DNA from 3 places in the Limosilactobacillus agrestimuris genome. Region 3 is predicted to be linked to each of the others. Evidence: riboswitches for the same ligand, from Rfam matches in the RefSeq annotation. Region 3 holds a riboswitch; each other region holds the start of a gene.
What was found. Region 3 has a riboswitch for thiamine pyrophosphate ahead of cytX (putative hydroxymethylpyrimidine transporter CytX). Riboswitches for the same ligand answer to the same signal wherever they lie in the genome.

Region 1: it holds a riboswitch for thiamine pyrophosphate, as region 3 does, so the genes downstream of both, thiM (hydroxyethylthiazole kinase) here and cytX (putative hydroxymethylpyrimidine transporter CytX) in region 3, are expected to answer to the same signal.
Region 2: it holds a riboswitch for thiamine pyrophosphate, as region 3 does, so the genes downstream of both, NFR46_RS00445 (ECF transporter S component) here and cytX (putative hydroxymethylpyrimidine transporter CytX) in region 3, are expected to answer to the same signal.

Annotation. Positions count from the first base shown of each region.
Region 1 covers NZ_CALPCW010000006.1:47,775-51,055, reverse strand. The annotation lists gene NFR46_RS05325 (LysR family transcriptional regulator) at 1-826, shown strand, start outside; gene NFR46_RS05320 (patatin-like phospholipase family protein) at 892-1,746, shown strand; TPP riboswitch at 1,782-1,888, shown strand; gene thiM (hydroxyethylthiazole kinase) at 1,951-2,730, shown strand; gene thiD (bifunctional hydroxymethylpyrimidine kinase/phosphomethylpyrimidine kinase) at 2,747-3,281, shown strand, end outside.
Region 2 covers NZ_CALPCW010000001.1:87,984-91,264, reverse strand. The annotation lists gene NFR46_RS00455 (NAD(P)/FAD-dependent oxidoreductase) at 1-362, opposite strand, end outside; gene NFR46_RS00450 (nucleoside hydrolase) at 487-1,443, shown strand; TPP riboswitch at 1,486-1,576, shown strand; gene NFR46_RS00445 (ECF transporter S component) at 1,669-2,226, shown strand; gene NFR46_RS00440 (ATP-binding cassette domain-containing protein) at 2,229-3,281, shown strand, end outside.
Region 3 covers NZ_CALPCW010000003.1:58,075-61,355, reverse strand. The annotation lists gene lexA (transcriptional repressor LexA) at 1-153, shown strand, start outside; gene cytX (putative hydroxymethylpyrimidine transporter CytX) at 195-1,358, opposite strand; TPP riboswitch at 1,440-1,548, opposite strand; gene NFR46_RS03080 (hydroxymethylglutaryl-CoA synthase) at 1,576-2,739, opposite strand; gene NFR46_RS03075 (ribonuclease H family protein) at 2,736-3,281, opposite strand, start outside.

The DNA.
Region 1 (3,281 bases), on a different contig from region 3:
TGCTGCTCAACAACTTCATATTACACAGCCGACCCTTTCCCGCCAAATAATCGAACTTGAAAAGGAACTCGGTGTGACACTTTTTGATCGTCAACAAAGACGGATGACCCTTACTAATGAGGGAGCCCTTTTTCAACAACGTGCTTCGACAATCCTCTCATTAGTTAACCAAACTAAACAAGAATTACAAAATACCGAAGAAGAACTAACTGGAGTAATCAACATTGGGTGCGTTGTTTCAAAGGTATCTAAACTCATAATGAAAATTATTAGCAACTTTCAGAAAAAGTACCCGAATGTTAAATTTAATCTTTATGATGGTAATGGTGATCTCTTACGTCAACGCCTAGATTCGGGATTAGAGGATTTTGCTGCTTTGATTGAGCCTGTAGAGGCAGCAAAGTATAATTTTATTGTTTTACCGGTTCGCGAACGTTGGGGATTAATTGTTAAAAGTTCTGATCCATTAGCCAAGAAAAAATCAATCACCAAGGATGATCTTTATAAATTACCACTAATTGTCCCTACCCGTAACATTGTCCGCGATGAAATTAGCGATGTCCTTAAACTCGACCAAACAAAATTAAATGTCATGGCAACCAATAATCTGCCAAGTAATGCTTACGAGCTTCTTAAAACTGGCAACTACTGTTTATTGGGAATTGAAGGAATTGTTGATTCATTTCATGATCCAAAATTAACCTTTATTCCTTTTTCCCCGCATAAAGAAACAGGCCATGTCCTTGCCTGGCGAAAAAACACGGTAATTACCCCAGTAATGGAAAAATTTCTTCAAGAGTTTGCTACTCTAGCGGAAAACCAATAAAAGATTGAATTTTTAACCACTATCGACTTACAATAACCTAGTAATAATATTAAGGAGTGAAAGTAATGCTATATAATGCAGCGTTAGTCCTTGAAGGTGGCGCTTTCCGCGGTCAATATACTGCGGGAGTATGCGACATGCTTCTTGCTAACCACATCGAATTTAGCAGCGTAATTGGTGTTTCAGCTGGTTCACTTAATGGTGTCAATTTTGTCGCTAAACAATATGGTCGAGCAGCAAACATTAACATTAACCACCGTCATGATCATGATTATATTTCAATGGCGCGATTATTCCAAAAAAAGGTAATTAATATGAATTACCTTTTTGAAGATCACGGCCTTTCTTGGCGAAATTTTGATGAGCGAGCTTACATTAGATCTGCCTCCCACTTCACCGCTGTTGCTACCAGACTTCAGGACGGAAAAAAAGCCTTGTTTACAGATTTTACTGGTGAAAAGCTAACTCAAGCGCTAATTGCTTCTTGTTCAATGCCATTTATGATGGATCCAGCACCAACACCAGATGGCCTTTGTTTAGATGGAGGAATTGCTGATTCAATTCCATTTGATGTTGCTCAGGAACAAGGCTACGATAAAATCGTGGTTGTCCGTACTCGCGATGTTAGTTATAGGAAAAAGCCCTCTAGCCGTCCCGTCCGACAACTATACCGTCGCTACTTCAAGGATTATCCCCAATTCGCTGAAGCTGGAATTCGTCGTCCAGAAGTCTATAATCAACAAATTGCCCAAATTGAACACCTTGAACGAACTGGTCAAATCTTTAATATTGCCCCCCAACACCCAGTTAAAGTAAGCCGGGTTGAAGGGAACGTTAAAAAGATTCGTCAATTATACGAAACAGGTCAACGGGAAACCAAGCAAATATTGCCAAAATTAATTGACTACCTTAATGCTTAAAAGCGCTTTCTGTGTTATTATAAAACTATGTTAATAAGCAGCATTAGGGGTGTCTGTTTGCCAGACTGAGATGTATTTAGATATACGGACCCTTGAACCTGTTAAGCTAGTACTTGCGCAAGGAAAATGCTAACTCAATATAAAAAATGGAGCTGTTAGTTAACGATCAACTAACAGCTTTTTTATTATCCAGGAAGTGAAATTATGACAACATTACAACTAAACTTACCAAAACTAGTTCGCCAACAGAACCCGGTTGTGTTAACAATTGCCAATACAGTGACCCCTGCTAAAGTTGCGGACGGGTTAAGTGCAATTGGAACATCACCAATCATGTCCATTGCCCCACAGGAAGCTAGTGAAATGGTTGCATTAGCAAATGCAATAACAATCAATCTAGGAACAATTAATAAAGAACAAGTTAATGAAATTACAACCGTTTTAAAGGAAAACCAAAATCAGAAGCCAGTTGTCCTCGATCCGGTTGCCATTGGTGCCAGCCAATACCGATTAACGGTGGCTAAAGGCCTTCTTCAAAGCTATCAATTCACCGTTATCCGCGGTAATGCAGGTGAAATTGCGGCACTCGCTAATGTTAATTGGAGTTCCCACGGAATCGATGGCGGTTCGGGCCAAGCAAATCTCCATGAAATAGCCAAGAATGTTGCTCAGGCTTATAATTGCATAGTTGTCCTCACGGGTAAAACAGATATTGTAACTGACGGCAATAACGAATTTATTAATCATCTCTCCACTAATTACTTTACAACTAATATTGGTAGTGGTGATATGCTTTCGAGTATTATCGCGGCTTATTTAAGTGTAAGTGATACTCCCTATTTAGCTGTTTGTACGGCAACAAAATTCTTTACAGCTGCTGGTGTTAAGGCAGCGCGAGAAGTAACGGGGTTCGGCCAATGGCAAGTTAAACTAATGGATGAGCTCGCAACCCTTAACTCAAATGAAGTATTGTCAGTTTTATAAAAAGGAGTAAATAGTAATGACAAATGACTTTCCACAAGCCTTAACGATTGCTGGTACTGATTCAGGTGGTGGTGCTGGTATATCTGCTGATTTTAAAACATTGCAAATGCGTGGTGTTTTTGCCACCATGGTTGTGGTTGCAGTTACAGCACAAAATACTCTTGGTGTTCAGGATGCATTAGCAACGCCGCCCAAACTAATTGATGAACAATTTGCATCCTTAGCAGCGGACTTTAAGATTAGAGCATGTAAAACGGGGATGCTCGCTGATCCACTCCGGGTTAAAACCGTTGTTAATAATTTAAAACGTCATGATTTTGGTCCATTAACTGTTGATCCCGTGATGATTGCTAAAGGTGGTGCTAAACTTTTAAGTGATGATGCAATTGATGTCGTTCGGGATCAATTATTACCACTTGCTGATTTAATTACCCCTAACCTTCCCGAAGCTGAAGAATTAACACAGATGACGATTACCACAGAAGCTAACATGGCTGCTGCTGGTCATTGTCTTCAATCCATGGGTGCCAAAAACGTCCTCGTTAAGGGAG
Region 2 (3,281 bases), on a different contig from region 3:
AATGCCCCATTTCCCAATGCAATTACGATTGCCCGGGAGTGTGAAACACGGTTAGCACTCTTAATAGTAAAGGTTCCATCCGCTTCCTTTACAACTTCTTCAACCGTTTCGCCTGTAAATTGATCAATTGGTGCCACAGCAATTTGTTTTTGTAATCGCTCCACCAATTCACGACCTGTGACACCAGGAAGTCCGGCAACATCCCAAATCTGCTTCTCTGGGTAAAGAGCATTAACCTGACCACCAAGCTGCGGTAAGCTCTCGATTAACTGGGCATCCAGTTCGTGCAATCCACAGTAAAAGGCCGCAAACATCCCTGCAGGACCGCCACCAATAATTGTAATATCATACATTTTTGCCATTACGACGGCTCCTCTCTTTTTCTTTTCTCACTATTGTAATTGATTTTAGACAAAATTAAAATTGCGGTGCACTTATCATTTAGCTATTATTAACATAATTACTGAATAAATGGAGGAAACTACCATGGCCACCAAGAAGATGATTTTGGATCTTGATACCGGTGTTGACGATGCACTCGCACTTGCATATGCCATTGCAGATCCAGCAGTTGATCTAATCGGAGTTGTTGCTTCTTACGGTAATAACTTACTAGAACAAACCGCCAAAAACTCGTTACAACTCCTCGAATTGCTTGGACAAAATATTCCTGTATTTAAGGGCCTTGAACACTCAAGTACTAGCGATCATTTTAACGTAATGCAAGTTAGCAAAGAAATCCACGGTAATAACGGGATCGGTAATATTTCTCTTCCAGAACCAACCCATAAAATTCAAACACAAGATGGTGTTGACTTTATCATCGAAGCAGCACACCAATACGGTAAGAATTTAATCATTGTTCCAACTGGTCCATTAACCAACCTTGCCGCTGCATTACACAAGGATCCCCAAATTAGCCACTTGATTGGTAACGTTACTTTAATGGGTGGGGCACTTACGGTTGAAGGAAATGTTAGTGACGTTGCTGAAGCAAATATTAATCAAGACGCTGAAGCTGCTAATGAAGTCTTCACCAGTTCACTTCCAATTACAATGGTGGGGCTTGACGTTACTCTCCGGACGCTGCTCACAAAAAAAGAAACAGCGAAGTGGCGCCAACTAGGAACTAAATCGGGGATTGCTTATGCTGACCTAACTGATTTTTACATTGATGCTTACTATAATCTCGGGATTGACAAACACGGTTGTGCTATTCATGATCCCCTTGCTGTCGGCGTTGCAATCGACCCAACATTTGTCACAACCCTTGCTTTACCGATGAAGGTAATCACTGAAGAACATAATTATGCTCGAACAATTGGGGATAAAATGAGGCTCAATACTTCTCATCCAAATGTCAATGTTGCAATCAACGTCGATAAAGAGCGGTTTGTTCCTAACTTCATGGAACACCTTACTGGCCTTTTAGCTAATCACTAAATTGGCTGTCGAATTAGTTATTTTTGTTGTATGATTAGAGTAAATATATGTCTGGGGTGCCCACTTGGCTGAGATTAGACCCATCGAACCTGTCTAGGTAATACTAGCGAAGGAAGCGCATTTTGAATGCTTAGTAAGTTTGGAGTCTATTAATAATAGATCAAAGGTGGGAAAAGTCACTACGCTTTTTCCACTTTTTTATTTTCCCCAAGAAAGGAAATTATTATGTTTCGTCAATTTCATTTAAAGGATATTATCCTCCTCGCGATTATTGGGATTATTTTCGGGGTAATCTATCTAGTAACGGGGATTATTTACAATGGCCTTACAATTGCACTAACTCCATTTGGTTACGGTCCAATGGCTAATGACATCACGTTAGGAATTTGGTGTATGGCCGGACCATTAGCTGGATTTATGCTCCGTCTTCCTGGTGCGTCATTTCTTGGCGAATTTCTTAGTGCTGTTGTCGAAATGCTTCTTGGAGATCAATGGGGCGTGACCACCCTACTTTCGGGACTGGTACAAGGAATTGGTACCGAGCTTGGATTTACCTTCACCCTTTACAAAATATACAATTGGGTGACACTTCTACTTACCGCAACTACTACGACAATTCTTACATTTGCCTGGGACTGGTTCCGTAATGGTTATAGCCACTTCCCATTCTCCATGTTAGTTGTAATATTAATCGTTCGTTGGCTATCGATGCTTTTCTTCACCGGCATCCTAGTTAAGTTAATCATCAACCTACTAAACCGTAGTCACGTTTTGGCGAGATAAAAATGGAAAAAATACTTATTCAAAACCTAACATTTGCATATAAAGATGGGCAGCCAATTCTCAATAACGTTAACCTTGAGTTGCCACTCCACACTTCGATTCTCTTAAATGGTCCGATTGGTTGTGGAAAAACGACTCTCCTAAAGCTGATTGCTGGCCTGCTCCCTAAATACGGTGGGACATGTTCTGGAAAGATCAAGCTTCCGCACGATCAACGAATTGGAATGCTCTTTCAGGATCCGGCAATGCAGTTTACGATGGACACACCACAGCACGAACTAGAATTCACCCTTGAGAATCTTCAAGTACCACATAACGAGATTAGCAATCAGGTAAAAGCCGCCTTGGCATTTGTTAATCTTCAAAACGTGGCGCACCAAAAGTTGACTACTCTTTCCGGTGGGCAACTACAAAGGGTAGCCTTAGCAGTAATTATCGCTATGAAAGCTGAGATTATCCTATTAGATGAACCACTTGCTAGTATTGACGAACCAAATCGCCAATTTTTACTTCAAAAATTAGCTCAATTACAGTCTCAACAAGGGATAACTATTATTATCAGTGACCATAACCTTCAGAACTACCAGAATTTCATTCAATTCATTATTCAATTTCATAAACACCAGGCTAAGCTGCTTTCAAGTAATGCTAGTCACCAGCTTTTAATAAATGCTAATCAACATTCCACTAATTTATCCACTAACCTTCCCCTACAGACTGATCCGTCAATTATAAAATTACACGATTTTTCCATTACCCGTAACCAGCTTTCATTGATAGAGGTAACGAACCTAAAATTAATTCAAAATAAGGTTACCCTGCTAACTGGTCCCAGTGGTTCCGGAAAGTCAACACTTCTTAAATCTATCGCGAAGTTGACTTCCTACTCAGGGCAAATAACATATGATGGAAATAACATTCAAAAAATATTCTCCGGGAAATACTATTCTCAAGTTGGCTTAATCTTCCAAGAAACCAACCAGCAATTTTTAAACGTTACCGTTGGCGAAGAATTAAGCTTAAGTATCAAAAATGGGGGAAATACATTTTTCAAA
Region 3 (3,281 bases):
GATAATGAAGCCACTTGCAAGCGTTTCTACCGCGAACCAGAAAACAAACGCTACCGTCTTCAGCCCGAAAACGATACGATGGCACCGATTTACTTAGATAACGTTACAATTCTTGGAAAAGTGATTGGTTTATATCGTGATCATATATTCTAATAGATATATCACCATTAAAGCATAGCAGAAACCTAAAGTAGTTATGTTGTGCTTTTTCTTTTGCGCTCAACTAACCATACCAGAAGCATCACAATCATAACATCTGGTAAGGTATTCCCTACTGGCAAGTCAATTAACATCAAGCACCGGTAAACGATGAAGCCAATCAACCAGAGATTGAAGTTCCGCCAATTAATCCGTTGGTCGCGATTATCAAAATGGAAAACAAAGCGGTCCATAATCTGAATCGTAATCATTGGAGTAAACACGGAACCAATGATATAGAGAAAGTTACTGAAATTATCCATCGGCAAAATAATCGCTCCCAGAACGCCAAAGACCGTTACCAAGATCGCGGTCGAGCGAGATGACCACTTAACTTTTAGTGTCTGGGCAGAAACACCAGCGGAATAAGCATCCATAAAGGTCGTGGTGACTGTCGAGAGGAGAACAATAGCTAAGCCACCTAGGCCAACTCCAGCATCGAGCATAATTTTAGCAATATTGGTTTCACCGGTTAGGAGGGTTGCACCCAGCCCAACAATGGCCATCCAGCAACTAATCACCCCATAAGTAACCGCACTAACGCCACTTGCCTGAGCGGGTTCCTGGGCTACCGAAGTATAATCTGAAATCAAAGGTAACCAAGAAAGGGGCATCGAGACCGCTAATTCAAGGCCTTGACCAAATGACAAGTTGCCAAAGCGACTATCAACGTGGGGTTCTGTGAAGATGAGGTAGCAAAGGCCAACCGTCAGTAACAATAAAGCAGCTAGCGCAATCAAATTGAGCCACTTTAGTCGTCGAATTCCAATAACCAACCATAAAATGATCAAAATCCCAATTAACAGGCACCATGTCGGTTGACCAAGTTGCCAGAGTCCATCAGCCGCTAATGAACCATCATAAATCATAATCCCGGTCCAACCGACTAACTGGAGGACATTCAATAACGCAAAAAACAACGCCCCAATTTGACCAAAGCTCAGTTTAACCGATTCCATTGCACTAATTCGTAACTGACCGCCAATTACTCCCGAAAGGAAAAGAAGACTACAACCAATAAGGTGGCCTAAAATAATCGCGATAATTCCTTTCGTCATTCCTAATGGCGCCAAATACGTTCCTGTCAGGATCTCGGCAATTGAGATTCCTGCTCCACACCAAATCATTCCATTCTCAAACAGTGACGTCCTATGTTGCATCAGTTCCACCATCCTTTACATGATTAGCGGAACTTGATCCTGATAAAGAAAAGTCGACCAGGTTCAAAACCTGATCGACTTTAAAATTCTTAATTGAATTCCCTCCGTTGGCATTATCCAAATCAGGTCCCATGGGTCGAAGATCACATCTTCCTCTCAGCCTGTTATACAAGCTCCCCGTTTATTGTTAATTACAGTATAACACTTTTGTCCAAGATTAATTTTCGCCCTTACCATAAACCCGCTTGTAATCTTTTTGTCCCTTAAGAACAAACGGTGCTGGATCCTTTTCCCAGTCAAGCTCTACATCATCAGGATTCATCCCTAATTGAGAATTAAATTGCTGTTCGTATTCTTCAATTGATACCTGATGACGATCAGCTAAGTCCGCTTTAACGTTACTGAGGTATTTTTCAAAACCATCTTGTAAAATTCCACTGTAGAATTCACCTTCAGCTCCGGAGCCATAGCTAAAGAGTCCAATCCGGTCACCAGCTTTAACCTGACCATTTTGCAATAGCGACATCAAGCCAAGGTAAAGTGAACCAGTATACAAGTTTCCTACTTCACGACAGTACTTTTGACTTGCGGTTAATTGTTCCCGCATCTTCTCTGCAATTGGGGAATGATCATCCTGGAGTAATCCTTCAAGAGCCTTCTTCCCCATCTTGGTAAAGGGAAGGTGAAATGCGAGCGCAGCAAAATCATCGAGTTGGCGACCCGTTAATTGACGATAGCGTTGCCAGCATTGGAGGAAGAATTCAATGTAAACGTTAGTCGAGTACTTCCCGTCAACATGCGCCTCAGTGGCATAGAGTGGCCGCCAGAAGTCCATGACGTCCTTAGTGTATGATACCGCCGTATCTTCGAGCGCCAAGACATGCGGGGTAGCTGTGATCAACATTGCGACCGCGCCAGCACCCTGGGTCACTTCACCCGGAGTTTCTAAGCCGTACCGGGCAATATCAGCCGCAATTACCAAGACAGCCGACTGGGGATCCATTGCTACCAATCCCTTAGCAAATTGGATCCCAGCAGTTGCGGAGTAACAAGCTTCCTTTAATTCTACAGTCCGCACAAAATCATCCAAGCCTAAAAAATGCTTCACGTAAATTGCACTGGCCTTTGAATTATCAATTCCTGATTCCGTGGCTACAATGACAGTTGACAGGTGCTTTTTGTCATCATCAGTTAGCAGCTTTTCTGCCGCTGCCGCCCCTAACGTTACGATATCCTGACTTGCCGGCACAACGGCTTGACGATCTTGGCCAATCCCAATTGTATACTTGTCTGGTTCATCTCCCCGCTTCCGGGCCAATTCCCGTAAGTCAATGTATTCATCGGTTGTGGCAAATGCCATTTTATCAATTCCAATTTTCATTTTTCTTCCCCCATCTTATCCATCGTTTCATTTAAGAGGTGGTCAACAATGATATTCCCATCGTTATCAGCGTGACCCTTTGTCCACTGAAATTCGATCCGGTTAAATTGTGGCAGTAATTTGACAACCTCCTGCCATAATTCCTTGTTAGCGACTGGCGAACCGCTGCTTGTTTTCCAGCCCCGCTTTCGCCAACCATTTAACCAATACTTCATAATTGGGTCCAAAACATAGTGCGAATCAAGGATCGCAATGATCAGGCTATCCTGCTTTTTATTTTTCAACAGGATTTGGAGGGCATTCCGCAATGCCATTAGCTCCATCCGGTTATTCGTTGCCCCAAATTCCCCACCGGTTTTGGTAAAGGACTTGTCACCTTTCCTAATCAATAATGCCCAAGCAGCCTTATCCGTCTTTTTAACGTGTTGGCCTAACTTATTTCCGTGATTTCGCGATCCACCATCCGTAAAAAGGTAAATCGCATCGGGATTATTTTTATTGATTTTTTTCTGATCGGTATCCCGTCCATCAAGCCACTCGAT